Regions from separate parts of the Bacillus sp. FSL K6-3431 genome, predicted to be linked through region 1. Evidence: riboswitches for the same ligand, from Rfam matches in the RefSeq annotation. Region 1 holds a riboswitch; each other region holds the start of a gene.

Region 1 (5,623 bases):
GAATGATGCGACGATATAGCCTTTTCCTTCTTTTTCAAAGACAGATGCAGTCGGTTCAAATAACTGAACGTAGTCACCTGTACCTGAAGCGAATGCGTTGGCGATATTTGCGAAATCAATATTTTGGATTAATTCTAGATCCTCATGTGGGTTGATGCCGTGTTTTTTCAAAACAAATTCACCAACCATTTGTGGCATTCCACCTTTACGCTGTCCCAGAAAAGTAGAATCTTTTAATTGCTCCCAGTCAAAATTATCTGCTTTTTCCCGCGAAACTAGGAATGTTCCATCCGTTTGTGTTAATTGGGCAAAATTGATGACAGGATCTGTAGAACCTTGAGCGTACACATAAATAGAAGTTTCTGAACCAACAAGCGCGATATCAGCCCCATCAGATAATAAGGTTGTCATCGTTTTATCGCCACCCCAAGCTGTTTTTATTTCGACATTAAGGCCTTCATCTTTAAAAAAACCTTTTTCAACTGCAACATATTGGGGAGCATAGAATATAGAACGAGTTACTTCTGCGACTCTCACCTTTTGTAAGCTAGTTTTTGCTGAACAGGCAGTAATAGCGAGTACAGTACAAGCAGCAATAAGTAAAAAGATGCTAGTTTTGAACCATTTCTTCATATTGGGTTTCCTCCTTATGTGTGCCATGGATGGCAAAAGATAATTAAAGGCTAACATATCGTATGATAGGCGCAGCAATATGTGATAACCTCAAAAGAAAAGCGTAAGCGCCTTGCGAGGATCATCGGCTATTAATACCACATCCGGTGGCAACGCCGAAGTAACCCACGTCAAGTGGGCCTTCGTTCTCGACTTATTGAAATGAGACGCGGGAAGTATACTAATCGATAAGTGGTGAAGCTAGATAAAATAAAAACAAATATCCAATAATGGAGGTGGGAGCTTCGTGAAAAACAAAAAATTAATCTTAGATGTACAAGCGTTTCCTTCACCGAATCCAACGATTCATTTATGGATCGTGACATATTTTTCTTCAGGGCTTAAGGTAAAAGGACTATTAGCTAAGCCAAAGAAACAGGGCTTATACGAAGGATTTTTATATTTAAGAGGGGGGATTAAAAGTATAGGGATGGTTAGGCCAGCGAGGATTGCTCAATTTGCTTCAGAGGGATTTGTTGTGTTTGCACCTTATTATCGTGGGAATCGTGGTGGAGAAGGAAATGAAGACTTTGCAGGGGCAGATCGTGAGGATGCATTCACAGGCTACGAAATATTAAAAAGCCATCCAGCTGTAAAGGAAAATCGTATTCATATATTTGGCTTTTCCCGCGGTGGTGTGATGGCTTTATTTACCGGATTAAAACATAACGATGCAGCATCGATTGTTACATGGGGCGGGGTATCTGATGTAGCACTTACATATATGGAGCGTAAAGATATGAGGAGAATGATGAAGCGGGTGATAGGAGGTTCTCCTCAAACTGCAGCTCAAGCATTTGAGTACAGGACACCTCTATATGAACTAGAAAAAATGCAAGCTCCAGTCCTTATCATTCATGGAGAGTTAGACGATAATGTATCCATAGAACATGCTTGGCGACTCGAAAAAAGATTACAGTCGCTCGAAAAAAAGGTAAATACATGGTACTTTGATACCTATACACATTATTTTCCACCAGTAATTAATCGGAAAATCGTAACCGATTTATGCACATGGATGAAACAACAGGAAAGTCATGTATAATTAGGAACAATAGGCACTTAGGTAATAGTGCTGGCCGCCCTATGATTGCCACGTACTGTGTGGTGCCGGTGGCATCGTGTACATCGGGTCGTTAGCTAAGACACAATAAAGGAACAACAGCTAAGGGCGCCACGTGGTGTGGCAACGCCGTTGTGATCCACGTCGTGTGGGCCAAAATTAAGGAGGGAATTCAATGGGCATGCCGTTAGAGTTAAACACACTGATCGTTACGAAAGGTAAGGAGAAAAGGCAAGAAGAAAACCTCTTTACGCTTGAAAAGTCAGGTTATAGACTGTATCCAATTGATATTCCAATGGAAGTGCGGTATTCGTTAAAAAGTGAAAATCGTGCAACAGCAATTATTCAGAAAATAGAATGGGAAAATGAGAATACGTTGATAACATATCAACTTGTATCATTGCATTCCGTTAATTAATGTAAAGCCGGTATAATAAAAGTTTTATTTGTTGACATGCCATAACTAAGTACGCTATGATTTTGTAATGAATGGATACTCTTATCCTGAGATGGTGGAGGGGCAGGCCCTGTGAAACCCAGCAACCTACTTACAAAAGGAAGCAATTCCAGTAAGAAAGGTGCTAACCTGTTGCAAGGCGAAAGCCTTGAACGATAAGAGTGAAAGGCTCGGCACATGTAATAAAACCTTTCCTCACAGATTTAATAGGAAAGGTTTTTATTTTTTTATAAATAGACACCGTTGCCTTTTATTTATTGCCTGAATGAATAACATCATTTTAGGAAATGAGTATTATTAAAATAGGAAAGATATTAGTGTATAGGAGGATGACCGATGACACATAATCGCCGTTTATTTACGTCAGAATCTGTAACAGAGGGGCACCCGGATAAGATTTGTGACCAAATCTCTGATTCTATATTAGATTCGATATTGGCAAAGGACGCGAATGCTCGCGTTGCCTGTGAAACATCTGTTACAACTGGCTTAGTCCTTGTAGCAGGAGAAATTACAACAAGTACGTATGTCGATATACCTAAAATTGTCCGCGATACGATTAAGGAAATTGGCTATGATCGTGCAAAATATGGATTTGATGCAGAAACTTGTGCTGTACTTACATCAATTGATGAACAATCTCCAGATATTGCAGCAGGAGTAAACACAGCACTTGAAGCGCGTGAAAGAGCGATGTCCGAAGAAGAAATAGAGGAGATTGGTGCTGGTGACCAAGGGCTAATGTTTGGTTATGCTTGTAATGAAACGGAAGAATTAATGCCTTTACCAATTTCGCTTGCACATAAACTTGCATTCAGATTGGCTCAAGTTAGAAAAGAAAGTATACTATCATATTTACGTCCAGATGGAAAAACGCAAGTAACTGTTGAGTATGATAAAAATGATAAGCCAGTTAGAGTTGATACGATTGTATTATCGACTCAGCATCATCCTGATATTAGCTTGGAGCAAATTCAGCAAGATATAAAAGATCATGTAATTACGCCTGTTGTTCCTGCTGAATTACTTGATGACGAAACGAAATATTTTATTAATCCAACAGGTCGTTTTGTCATTGGTGGGCCGCAGGGAGACGCAGGCTTGACTGGGCGGAAAATTATCGTTGATACTTATGGGGGCTACGCTCGCCATGGTGGGGGAGCTTTTTCTGGAAAAGATCCAACAAAAGTGGATAGATCAGCAGCATATGCAGCGCGTTATGTAGCTAAAAATATTGTTGCATCTGGCCTTGCTGATAAATGTGAAGTACAACTTGCATATGCAATCGGTGTGGCGCAACCAGTATCCATTTCTGTTGATACATTTGGAACAGGAAAAGTATCGGAAGATGTGTTTGTTCAGGCCATTAGGGAAAACTTTGATCTTCGTCCAGTAGGGATTATCCGGATGCTAGACCTTCGTCGACCAATTTATAAGCAAACAGCTGCCTATGGACATTTCGGTCGTACTGATATAGATTTACCTTGGGAAAAAACAGACAAAGCAGAAGCAATCAAAGTATCGGCTCAAAATAAATAATTCCATTTATAATAGAGCTGCGTGAAAATGCAGCTCTGTTTTTTTTGTCACTATTGAAATTTTTAGAAAACTTTTTTCCACAGCATATTCACAATTAATACTGCTAAATGAAGTGAAAAGTGTTAGTATTAACAAGTATGCGACGCATTGATTATCTAAACATTGCGCTTGAATAGGATGTTCAAAAAGTCCGGTAAAAATTGCTATCGAATTTCGTTGTCAGCTTCTTCGCTCCTCACTTATGGGAAAGGAACTTCTGTTAAGATCGCTCACGTCCTGTGAGCAACACAGAAGTCAGCACATCCTGTGCAAGTGTTGTGATGCTCGAAGGCTACACTTCCTAGAACTTCTCGGCCCTTTTTATCCTCCTTTTTGAACTCACACTTGAATTTAAATAGAGTAGGTGGCATGTATATGTGCGGTTTTATTGGTTGTATCCATGATCAAGCTTTGGAAATTAAAGCTCCTGATCAAGAATTATTTAAACAAATGAATGATTTAATTACCCACAGAGGTCCAGATGATGAAGGGTATTTTGAAGATGAACATATTCAGTTCGGTTTTCGACGCTTAAGTATTATTGATATTGAAAGTGGTCAACAGCCTTTAGCTTTTGAAAATGAGAGATATTGGATCATATTTAATGGCGAGATTTACAACTTTGTTGAACTCCGTGAAGAACTTGTGAAATCCGGAACGGCATTTCAAACAGCATCAGACACGGAAGTAATCATTGCTTTATACAGTCAAGTAAAAGAAAAAGTAGTTGATAAATTGCGTGGCATGTTTGCTTTTATGATCTGGGATAAAGAAAAACAAGAGCTTTTTGGCGCGCGTGATCAATTTGGAATTAAGCCGTTCTTTTATAAAGAAGAAGCGGGACGAACATTATTTGCATCTGAAAAGAAAAGCATTTTACTCGCGACGGAAGAACAAGATATTAATTATGATGCCTTACAGCACTATATGACATATCAATTCGTACCAGAACCTGACACGATGACAATCGGGATAAAAAAGTTAGAGCCAGGTCATTATTTTACAAAAAAAATTGGTGAACCGATGAAAAAAGTGTGTTACTGGAAAGCATCTTTTCAACCAATTCAAAAATCAGAAGATGAGTTTGTTAAAGAAATAAAAGATGTCTTATATGATTCAGTCAATCTTCATATGCGAAGTGATGTTCCTGTTGGTTCATTTCTTTCAGGTGGCATTGACTCGTCTATTATTGCGTCGATTGCCAAAGAATATCACCCGAATATTAAAACATTTTCGGTTGGTTTTGAACGTAATGGGTTTAGTGAAATAGATGTTGCCAAGGAAACGGCTGATAAGCTAGGCCTTGAAAATATTAGTTATGTGATTACTCCGGAAGAATATATGAAGGAATTACCAAAAATTATGTGGTATATGGATGATCCACTTGCAGATCCCGCATGTGTGCCACTTTATTTTGTTGCACGTGAAGCCAGGAAGCATGTAACGGTTGTTCTATCAGGTGAAGGTGCAGATGAACTATTCGGGGGGTATAATATTTATCGAGAACCACAATCACTCGAAGTATTTAACAAGATCCCTGCAGTCGGAAAATCACTGTTAAGAGGACTCGCTAAAGCACTTCCAGAAGGTGTGAGAGGAAAAAGCTTTATTGAACGTGGTATCACGCCAATGGAAGAAAGGTATATTGGAAATGCAAAAATGTTCTCTGAAGAGGAGAAACGCAAGTTGTTAACTCGATATAATGAAGGGATTGACTACCGCGATATTACGAAGCAGTTATATGCAGACACGATTGGTTATGATCCTGTTGATAGGATGCAATATATCGATATCCATACTTGGATGCGCGGCGATATTTTATTAAAAGCCGATAGAGTAACTATGGCTCATTC
Region 2 (5,623 bases), 110 kb from region 1:
ATAAAGCGTCCTATTGTCACAGACGGAAAAAAAGTAACAGTAGGTTTTAAAGAATCGGATTTTTCGGGAGCATGGACGAATTAAATCTTCGGTTTAAAATGCTTTTCTTGATTTAGTGAAAATCTTTATGTACATTAACTATAGAAGATATTATGGAGGGGTTATGGAATGAATTTGCCAAAAGAACTTCGCTATTCTGATGAACATGAATGGATTAAAACAGAAGGCGAGAATATGCGTATCGGTATCACTGACTTCGCTCAATCCGAGCTGGGAGATATTGTATTTGTTGAACTTCCGGAGGTAGGTGATGTAGTTACAGCTGATGAGCCATTCGGAAGCGTAGAGTCTGTTAAAACTGTTTCTGAATTATATTCACCACTAAGCGGAAAAGTAATTGAGGTTAATGAAGAGTTGGAAGATAATCCGGAATACGTAAACGAGTCTCCGTATGAAAAAGCATGGATGATCGTAGTAGAGCCTTCCGACCATAGTGAGTTGGACAATCTGATGTCTGCTGAACAATATGCAGACATGACGAATGAAGAATAATAAAGACTTGCATCTTAGCAATAGCTGAGATGCATTTTTTCACTCCCATAAGCTTTATACAGCTGTAGAAATTGGATGTGTTAGTCGAGGTTCCTTCTGTGAAAATTTGATTAACCGGAGTTGAAGCAATGAAAACAGCCCCGAATAAAGTCATTATTGTTGAAGGTTTGTCTGATAAAAAAAGGGTTGCAAGGATTGTCAAAGAACCTGTAGACATCATTTGTACAAATGGAACAATTAGTTTTTCAAAACTTGACGAGTTAGTTGAAGTTTTGGATGATAAAGAAGTATATATTTTAGTTGACGCCGATAAATCGGGTGAAAAGCTCAGAAAAGTATTAAAACGTGAATTTCCAATGGCACATCATCTATATATTGATCGGACATATAAAGAAGTAGCAACGGCGCCCTATCAGTATTTAGCAACAATGCTATTGAGGGCAAATATGGATGTTGACGCGAAATATTTATAAATTTAAGTTCAAAATGAGGATAAAAAGGGCCAATGCCGACTAAGACCGCTACGTCCTGTGCAGTGTCGGCAATAGGACGTCCTGTCCGTCGAAGTTCTAGGAAGAGCAGCTTTCGAGCACCACAGCACTTGCACAGGATGTGTTGTCTTCTGTGTCGTTCACAGGAACGTGAGCGATTTTAGGTAGAAGATTTCTTCTTATACGAACGGAGAAGCATGCTGACAACGAAATTCGACTGCCATTTTTACCGGACTCTTTGAACAACTTCTATAAAGGGATGAACTAGTTATTATGATAGAATGGTCTAATGAAGATATAAAGGAAGTTTTGGAAAAGGAAGGGACAGCTGTTCTTTATTTCTACACTCCGCTTTGTGGCACCTGTCAGGTTGCTGGAAAAATGATTAGCATAGTCGAACATATGATAGAAGGTATTCCATTTGGAAAAACTGATCTAAATTATTATCCTGATATGGCTGCGCTTTTTTCTATTGAAAGTGTTCCCTGCATGTTAATTGTAAAAGATGGGCAAGTAGATGAAAAGATTTATGCGTGTAAATCAGTACCTTATTTACACGATTTAGTTAAGCGATATGTATAAATGCTTAATAGGATTCTGAGGATTTTGTCGAAAAAACTATAATTATGTCATTGACGATTGTAAGTCTGCATGTTAAAATCACAATAATAGATAACTTGATCATAAAATTTAATAAAGTTTTGCTCTTATCCAGAGAGGTGGAGGGAATGTGCCCTTTGAAGCCCGGCAACCGTCACAATAGTGAAATGGTGCCAAATCACACAAAGCTTAATGCTTTGGGAGATGAGAGGAAGGTTTGTTTATTTCGATGCCTTTCTGCTCATTTATGCAGAGGGGCATTTTTATTTATAAAGAATAAGCAGATTAATTCTTAGATATTACAGCACATATAAAACAATTAATTATGGGGAGATCATCAAAATGAGCGAATATCATGAGCAAAAAGTTGATGCAGATGTAGCAGTAATTGGATTAGGGTCCATGGGGAGTTTTGCATTCTGGCAGCTTGCACGGATGGGAGTTAATGTTGTAGGGTTTGATCGATATAGACCAGGACATGATAAAGGCGCTGGACATGGTGAAACGAGAATTTTTCGTACAGCATATGGTGAAGGTGTTGCATATGTTCCACTACTCCAAGCAGCTAGGGATCTTTGGCGCGAATTGGAGAACGAAACCGGTGTTGAACTTTATGTAGAAACCGGTGGAACGATGTTCGGACCAAAAGAAGACGATTTTATGACTACTGTGCAAGAAAGTGTCCAACAGTATAATCTTCCTCATAAAATATATGATGCTTCTGAGGCCAGCAAAGTATATCCACAAATTAATTTTCAAGAAAATCAAATTGCCGTTTATGAGGAATTAGCTGGTTTTTTAAAACCCGAGCTTGCAATTGAAACAGCGGTAAATCGGGGCGAAGAATTAGGGGGAACTGTTTATACAGATAGTCCAGTAACGACAATTATACCGGATAAAAATGGTGTCTCTATTTCATATGGAGATAAACAAATTAGGGTAAAAAAAGTAATTGTTGCTTCTGGTGGATGGACATCCAAGCTTCTCCCACAGCTAAAATTACCTGTTTCACTCGAACGCCAAGTTTTAGTATGGTACAATGCTAGAAATCCTGAGCAGTTCACACCAGAGAAATTCCCTATCTTTTCTAGGGTAAGCAAAGGTCGAGGTTTCTATGGGTTCCCATCAATTGATGGGAAAACGGTAAAGGTTGCATTTCATCATGGTGGAGCGATATTCGACGACCCTAATGAAGTAGATAGGGAGATTCATGATGCAGATTTGTTACCCCTTACTGTAAAGGTAAGGAAGTACTTGCCAGATCTCATTCCAGAACCTGTAAAAGCTAAGACATGTTTCTATACAAATACGCCTGATGAACATTTTGTTCTTGGTGCAGCACCAGGTTTGCAAAATGTAACACTGCTTGGACCAATGGCTGGGCATGGATTTAAATTTGCACCGATCATGGGGAAGATTGCAGCAGAGCTATCAACGGATACAACGCCGGACATAGACATAAGCATGTTTGATCCAAGTCGTTTTGATAAGTGAATTTACAGTAAGCTACAACATCGGAGGATCAGGTGGGGATTCTACCCCACCTGATTGGTAGGTCTCACCTACGCTTCGCTTAGGGATAGGATTCCTAAACTACTCTAAAGAAAGATCAAAATAAAATAATATAAAAAAAGAGGGAAAATAATGAAATCGAGCAAAAATGTAAGAAATATATTTACGATCATTTTATTAGGAGTTATTTTAGTATTAGCTGCATGTGGATCGAAAAGTAAATCAGATAGTGATGTCATTAAAGTTGGAGTAGGTTCAGCAGAAATTCCAACTTGGAATCTAGTGAAAGAACTTGCGAAAGAAGAAGGAATTGAAATCGAAGTTGTAAAATTTGATGATTATGTTCAGCCTAATCTTGCATTAGCTGATGGTGAAATTGATATTAACGCGTTTCAAACGGTTGTATATTTTGATAGCTTTAAAGAAGATCGGAAACTTGATTTATCAGCGATTGGAACGACTTCCATTTGGCCAATGGGGATGTATTCGAAAGAAATTACTGACGTGAGTGATTTGAAAGACGGGGACCAGGTTATTTTACCTAAAGACCCTACCAACTTAGGCAGAGCGTTATTACTTTTAGAAAAAGCAGAAGTAATTACATTAAAAGACGGATTTGATGGTACTGGCGGCACGGAAAATATTGTAGATAACCCTAAAAACCTTAAAATCACTCCTGTAGATGCAGGCCAAGCGGCACGTGGTCTTGATGATGCAGCAGTTGCGGTTATTAACTCGGATATGGCGATCAAGTCAGGCTTAAATCCTACGCATGATTCAATATTTAGGGAAGATGCAAGTAATAAATCATACGTGAACATTATTGCTGCACAAACAAAGCGAAAAGACGATGAGACATTACAGAAAATAGTGGAAATTTACCACGCGGATAAAGTGAAAGAATTTATTGAGGAAGAATTTAAAGGTGCTGCTGTTCCAGTAAGAGAACCAATTTCTTTCTTAGATCATTATAAACAAACGAAGTAAAAAATACTAACACTTTAGCCTGTTTTCCTTATAAACAGGCTAAAATTATGAGTAAAAGTATTGATATTTCGTCCGGACCTAGTTATAAATAGAGGTAGGCAGTGAAACGTAAACAATTTTAATGAATGACTAAAGGAGATAAAATGATGCTTCAGCTAGATGATGTATATAAAGTCTTTGGAAAAAAGAAAGAAAAGAGAGTTGAAGCATTAAAAGGAATTAATCTCTCTGTTAATAAAGGGGAGATTTTTGGGGTTGTTGGTTTTAGTGGAGCAGGTAAAAGTACATTAATTAGATGTGTGAATTTATTAGAACGCCCAACATCTGGAAAAATTCTTATTAATGGCGTAGATTTACTCACTCTTTCTCCAAAGGAACTACGTGACCAAAGAAAAAAAATCGGTATGATTTTCCAACATTACAATTTGTTACATTCGAAAACAATTTTTCAAAATGTAGCAATGCCACTTATTTTGCAAGGTAAACCTAAAACATTCATAAAAGAAAAAGTAGCGGAGTTACTATCCTTTGTGGGCCTGGAGGATCGGATGTCCCATTATCCTGAACAGCTTTCAGGCGGTCAAAAGCAAAGAGTAGGTATTGCACGGGCGTTAGCGACTGATCCTGATATACTTCTATGTGATGAAGCGACATCTGCGCTTGACCCTAGTACTACGGAGTCCGTTTTAGAGTTGTTACGCAAGGTCAGAACTGAATTTAATATAACTATTCTCATGATTACACATGAAATGAATGTAATTAGGGATATTTGTGATAAAGTCGCTGTCATTGAAGGTGGAAAAATTGTAGAGCAAGGATCAGTGATTGATGTTTTTACTGAACCTAAAACAGAGATTGCAAAAAGTTTCGTTCGCACTGTTTTAAACGATGATATACCTCAATCGATTAAAACAATGATTTTGGAGAACAAGCAGATTAGTACAGATAGAGCTTTTAGAGTTATTTTTAAAGGAAGTTCAACAAGTACACCACTTTTATCAGATACCGCTAAAAACTTTTCAGTTGATCTAAATGTATTTTACGGAATGATCACAGAACTACAAGGAATACCATTTGGAAATTTGCTCATCAATATGAAAGGTGATAGTGAAGAAATTATGCGTGCTGTACAATATATGAAAAATCATGACGCGATTGTAAAGGAGGTAACGGAAGATGCATTTTGATCCATGGTTCTGGCCCGAGTTCTTTACTGCATTGAATGAAACATTCTATATGGTTGCTGTGGGACTAATCATCTCCATTATAATCGGCTTGCCAGTCGGTATCATACTTGTTGTAACAAGAGAAGGCGGACTTTTAGAAAATAAAGCTTTATTTAATATTCTAAATATCATTATTAATATTTTTCGATCTATTCCTTTTATTATTCTCATCGTTGCGATTATTCCATTTACACGGCTTGTTGCTGGGACATCGATTGGCACTACTGCCGCAATTGTTCCGCTCGTTTTATACAC
Region 3 (5,623 bases), 2.7 Mb from region 1:
TTAATCCTAATGTTGTTGCGCCTTCTGTATAACGTACCGGCGCAAGTTCCCCGATACCTACAATTGCACATTTCGGAACCCGTCGTTTGACCATCATACGTAACTCCTTTCTGACAACGTAGCATAATCCACAAGACAATCTGGATTATTAAGTGATCCCTTGTTTTTTATCTCCTGACCAACTACCGCGGATCGTGCCGCCCCTTCCACTTTCTTCCCATTTATTGTATAAGGGACTTCCTTCACACAATAAATACGACGAGGAACATGTCGTGGAGAAGCTTTTCTTCGAATGTTTTTACGTATAACATCAGCTAGTACATCGTCTAGTTCCCCATTTTTCGTTACTATACATAACACTATTTCTTCATCACCCGCATTCGGTAAACCGAAAACTAAAGAATCTATGATTTCCGGGATTTGTTCAACAACACGATAAATTTCAGCAGTACCAATGCGGACACCGCCTGGATTAAGTGTTGTATCAGCCCTTCCGTATATGACAAGCGATTGTTCCGCAGTTTGTTCTGCTAAATCTCCATGTGTCCAAATCCCTGGTCGATTAGCAAAATAGGAAGAATGGTATTTTTCATCTCCACCCTCTCCCCAGAATGTGAGCGGCATACTTGGAAACGGCTTTGTGCAAACTAAATCCCCTTTTTGGTTGTAAACCGATAGACCATATTCATCAAGCACATCGACAGCCATTCCAAGGGCTTTGCAAGTAATCTCACCACGCCGAACAGGGTGTATAGGAGAGCCCATCACGAAACAACCAATTATTTCAGTTCCACCCGAAATCGATGCCAACATTAAATCTTTCTTAATATGTTTGTAGACCCAGTCATACTGTTCTGCCGATAGTGGTGCCCCGCAAGAAAGAACACTGCGCAACTTTAACAAATTGTGTTCCTGTCCAACCGAATAATTAGCTTTCTGTAAAGCTTCCAGATACTTCGGACTAGTTCCGAAATGTGTCACACCAACTTTTTCAGCAATCTCCCACAGTATTCCAATTTTATCCTTACGCAATGGTGATCCATCATAAAGCAAAATTGCAGCACCGCTCGCAAGCCCCGAAACTAACCACGGATACATCATCCATGCAGTATTCGTGTACCAATACATTACATCTCCAGGTTTCACGTCACAGTGTAATTGATGTTCTTTCAAATGCTTAATTAATGTGCCGCCAACGGAATGTACAATTGCTTTAGGAAGGCCCGTGGTCCCTGATGTATATAGGATATACAGGGGATGATCAAAAGGAACTCTCGTAAATTCTGGAACAGAAGGCCCTTCCTGACACAGTTCCTGCCAGCTCAACACTTTCTTTGTTTGCTTAATAGATTCATCTGTTTTCTCTGTCAACGTAATGATTGCAGAAATACCGTCAAGCACCTTACATACAGCATTGATATTTTCTCGAATATCAAAAAACTTGCCATTATATTGATAATCCAGTGAAACGATCAATACCTTTGGTTTTACTTGCCCGATACGATCGACAATCCCTTGAGAGCCAAAATCTGGAGAACATGAAGTCCAAACAGCTCCCAGTGACGTTGTCGCCAATAACGCTACTATCGCTTCGATTCCATTTGTCACTATCCCTGCTACGCGATCACCACGACATACACCTAGATTTTTCAAACCTAGCTGTGCCCTAGCTACTTTACTGCGTAATTCCCCCCATGTATAAGATTGGGTAACACCATCTTCCCCAGCTACAATCACTGCTGCATTTCCTTTGTCCCCACTCAATAGATTTTCTGCGAAATTCAAACGAGCATCTGGAAACCATTGGGCACCCAGCATGCCACTCTTAGTTGGAGGCACAAATGCCTTTTCACCTTTTTCCCCAATGATATTAGTGAAATCCCAAATAGCTGACCAGAATTCTTCAGGTTGATCCACCGACCATTGGTGAAAACGTTCATATGGTAGAAGTGGATAATCAATCTGTTTAGAAAATTCCACTAAATTAGACTGTGAAATCCACTCTTCACTCGGTTGCCATAATATATTTGATTCCAGTAAATTCTCTTCTTTTATCAAGTTCTTTTCCTCCTCTGAACCAAACGTGAACGCATCTAATTGGTTATCGTTCATCACTTCTAGAAAAATTATGTCATTAAATACTTCCGTTTGGTTTTAACTCTCTTGCTCAATATTAATTATTTCTATAATATTACTCAGATTAATTCTTGATCTGCCCTTCTCTTATACTCTTTAAGTGGATACTCGGAAATGTAAAACAGAAGCTATAAACAATAAAGCCCCTCATCATAAGAAGAGGGGCGCCTCATCTTATCTTTCAGGAACATACATACCTGCAGGAATTAGCACCTTTTCAAGCTTTCACTTGAAGGTTGCCGGACATCTTCGGGCCTGTGTACCCTCCGTCTCTCTGGATAAGAAATACATATTTAGTTATATATTAAAGTATTCATATATCTAGATTATAGATACTTTTATTATTTTATTGAAAATGAAAAGTTAGAATCCTTACCTTATTTTAGAAAACAAAAACCCCTCTGCTCATAAAGAGAGAAGGGGAGTGCGTGAATAAACATAATCAGCATTAGTCCACCTTCTCATCTTCGGAATCATCTTAATTCCTCTGAAATTGGCACCGTACATTTATATGTCGGTTGCCGAGGCATCACGGGGTCAGTCCCTCCACCTCTCTTGATAAGAAGAAATTCATTAAATTATTGTATAAAATGATAATACTTGCTTCGTTACAATTAGTCAACATATTTTTACAAAAAGTGTGAATGTTTCCTCATCGAATAACAAAAAGGAAGGGAATGCCATTTGCATCCCTTCCTTTTGCTCATCTAACTATTTTTTTATTGCTAAGCTTTGTCACACCAATAGTAATACCTAATGCAGATAAGGCGATGACAACTTGCGAAACCATACTTGTTTCTCCGAATTCAACCTTGGATGATAATGCAGTGATCTCCCCTACTGACGAGCTAGGTGTGTACGAGATTGTTAATACTACACCTAAAATGAGTTGGAGTACAATCAAAGCTAAAGCAAAAATAACAGCAAACACAAAGTATTTTTTCAGCCTAATCCCTCCTTCTTTATCTCCTACGTTTCTATATAAAAAAGGTTTCGGTTTTTATTTGCGAATCTTATCAATGGCATCCGCTACGAATTGAACATTTGTACCAACAATTACTTGAATGCTTTGTTTTCCAACAATATTAATTCCTGGGACGCCAGTATTCTTAATTTTATTTTGATTTACTGCATCCATATCTTTTACTTCCACTCTTAAACGTGTCGTACAATTGTCGACAGAAGTGACGTTATCGTCACCGCCTAATCCTTCATAAATTTTAGCTGCCATAACAGCAAATCTATCTCCGGTAACTTCTTCTACTTCATCTTCTTCCTGTTTCTCTTCTACTACATCGTCTTCTCTACCTGGTGTTTTTAAGTTGAATTTGACTATTAAGAATCGGAATAAGAAATAGTAAATAACAGCAAAAACTAATCCTTGAACAATTAACATATATGGTTGATTAGCAAGTGGCAATCTTGAACTTAAGAAAAAGTCTACGAATCCTGCGCTAAATCCGAACCCGGCAGTCCACTGAAAGTATGCGGCAATGGCCAAAGAGATACCAGTTAGAGCAGCATGGACGACATAAAGTGCTGGTGCTAAAAACATAAATGCAAATTCTAGTGGCTCTGTAACACCTGTAAAGAACGAAGCAAAACCTACTGCCAACATTAAGGATGCAGTTTGTTTTTTCCTTTTCGTTTTCGCTGTATGGTACATAGCAAGTGCTGCTGCTGGTAAACCAAACATCATAACAGGAAAAAATCCTGCTTGATACATTCCTGTTATACCTTTAGTACCCGTTCCAGCCCAGAAGTTCCCAATATCATTTATTCCAGCTACATCAAACCAAAATACAGAGTTCAATGCATGATGTAAGCCTGTTGGAATTAATAATCTATTGAAGAATCCATATAATCCTGCACCAATAAACTCTAACTTACTAATCATTGTTCCAAATGAAACCAATCCAGTAAAGATAACAGGCCATGCAAAGAACAAAATAGCAGATACTACTAACATTGAAACAGCTGTCATAATCGGCACAAGGCGCTTTCCACTAAAGAATGCCAATGCATCTGGTAATTGTACATGACTGAAGCGATTATACATAATTGCTGCCACTATACCGGAAATAATACCAACAAATTGATTGCCTATTTTCTCAAAGGCAGGGTTTACATTTTCCACATCTATTCCCTGTAGCATAGCTACTGACTCTGTTGAAAGCAAAGTGGTTACTACAAGGTAGGCTACTAACCCACTTAACGCAGCGGAGCCATCTTTATCTTTGGACATCCCGAGCGCAACACCAACTGCAAATAAAATAGACATATTGTCAATTATGGAAGATCCAGCTTTAATTAAGAAAGCGGCTATCGCACTTCCTTCTCCCATTCCAGAGGGATCGATCCAATAACCAATTCCCATTAATATTGCTGCTGCTGGTAATACGGCAACTGGCAACATGAGGGAACGACCAAGTTTTTGGAAATATTTCATCATTTTAACCATTCCTCCTATCAAAACTCGTATAAAGTGAAACTTCCATCAGTGGGGGTTTTGTTCATCCCCCACTGATGGTTAAGGAACTCAGGAAAAGGTCGCCGCGTCCTGCGGCAACGCCTGAGTGACCAACATCCTGTTGGCCTGAACCAATCGGGCCTTTACGGGCAGTTTCCCTCACTTATCCTTCTTCGATTTCTCTAAGTCTTGAAGCGGGGTTTTACTGCCCGTTAATCTGCGATAAATTAACCTTTTGAATCAATACGGCACAATTATCTATGTTCAACGATGAATAGAAAACGAATTTATATTATATAAAATTGCATCCATTTGTAGTTCTCTGTTGAAAAATAAACAATCGAAAGCATATATGGCTTGCATCGCCTCCTTTAAAGTCACTTTTACTCCCATATTGAAAAAGCAAATCTCCTTGTTAAACTAATATTTTCTTAATCTTTCAATATGAAGTGTGATATAACCTAATTCTTCCTCTGGTAGCTCTACCTTATGCACTATAGACAACTTCTTTGCTACCTCTGATGCACATTTAAACGATATTGGAAACTTTTTCTTGATCATTCCTAACATTTCTTCATCCATCGTGTGGATTTCGTAATTATTTAATCTAGCCAAAGCAAAATGTAAATGAGTAAGCAGACGTTGGTAAGATATGTCGTCTTCTTCGACCGTGATATTTAAATATCCTTTAATCGTTTGGACCATATCTCGAACAATCGTTGTATGTCTAACCGTTTGCCGCAAGTCACCACCTTGGAGCTTCATCGTGTGGATATGAAGTGCAATAAAAGAAGCTTCATCAACGGGCATATCTATTCGAAATTTTTCATTTATATGTTTAACTGCCCATAGGCCTATTTCGAATTCTCGTTTGTATAAGATTTTTATTTCATGAAATAATTTGTTTTTCAAATGAATGCCATCTCTTGCCCGTTCGATCGCAAATGAAAGATGATCAGTAAGAACAATATGAATATGCTCATTTAACTTTGAGCCGATATACTCCTCTGCATAAGT

What was found. Region 1 has a riboswitch for S-adenosylmethionine ahead of metK (methionine adenosyltransferase). Riboswitches for the same ligand answer to the same signal wherever they lie in the genome.
Region 2: another riboswitch for S-adenosylmethionine. It lies ahead of solA (N-methyl-L-tryptophan oxidase); the one in region 1 lies ahead of metK (methionine adenosyltransferase).
Region 3: another riboswitch for S-adenosylmethionine. It lies ahead of MHB53_RS21675 (acetoacetate--CoA ligase); the one in region 1 lies ahead of metK (methionine adenosyltransferase).

Annotation. Positions count from the first base shown of each region.
Region 1 covers NZ_JBBOCT010000001.1:1,846,548-1,852,170, reverse strand. The annotation lists gene MHB53_RS09465 (ABC transporter substrate-binding protein) at 1-633, opposite strand, end outside; gene MHB53_RS09460 (alpha/beta hydrolase family protein) at 920-1,717, shown strand; gene MHB53_RS09455 (DUF2584 domain-containing protein) at 1,911-2,153, shown strand; SAM riboswitch class I at 2,232-2,354, shown strand; gene metK (methionine adenosyltransferase) at 2,529-3,731, shown strand; gene asnB (asparagine synthase (glutamine-hydrolyzing)) at 4,146-5,623, shown strand, end outside.
Region 2 covers NZ_JBBOCT010000001.1:1,960,035-1,965,657, reverse strand. The annotation lists gene MHB53_RS10200 (arsenate reductase family protein) at 1-84, shown strand, start outside; gene gcvH (glycine cleavage system protein GcvH) at 169-552, shown strand; gene MHB53_RS10190 (toprim domain-containing protein) at 681-1,025, shown strand; gene MHB53_RS10185 (thioredoxin family protein) at 1,317-1,625, shown strand; SAM riboswitch class I at 1,748-1,854, shown strand; gene solA (N-methyl-L-tryptophan oxidase) at 1,986-3,137, shown strand; gene MHB53_RS10175 (MetQ/NlpA family ABC transporter substrate-binding protein) at 3,288-4,142, shown strand; gene MHB53_RS10170 (methionine ABC transporter ATP-binding protein) at 4,289-5,329, shown strand; gene MHB53_RS10165 (methionine ABC transporter permease) at 5,319-5,623, shown strand, end outside.
Region 3 covers NZ_JBBOCT010000001.1:4,503,504-4,509,126, reverse strand. The annotation lists gene MHB53_RS21680 (thiolase family protein) at 1-94, opposite strand, end outside; gene MHB53_RS21675 (acetoacetate--CoA ligase) at 94-2,058, opposite strand; SAM riboswitch class I at 2,308-2,421, opposite strand; SAM riboswitch class I at 2,595-2,701, opposite strand; gene MHB53_RS21670 (hypothetical protein) at 2,840-3,067, opposite strand; gene nagE (N-acetylglucosamine-specific PTS transporter subunit IIBC) at 3,137-4,588, opposite strand; gene MHB53_RS21660 (PRD domain-containing protein) at 5,027-5,623, opposite strand, start outside.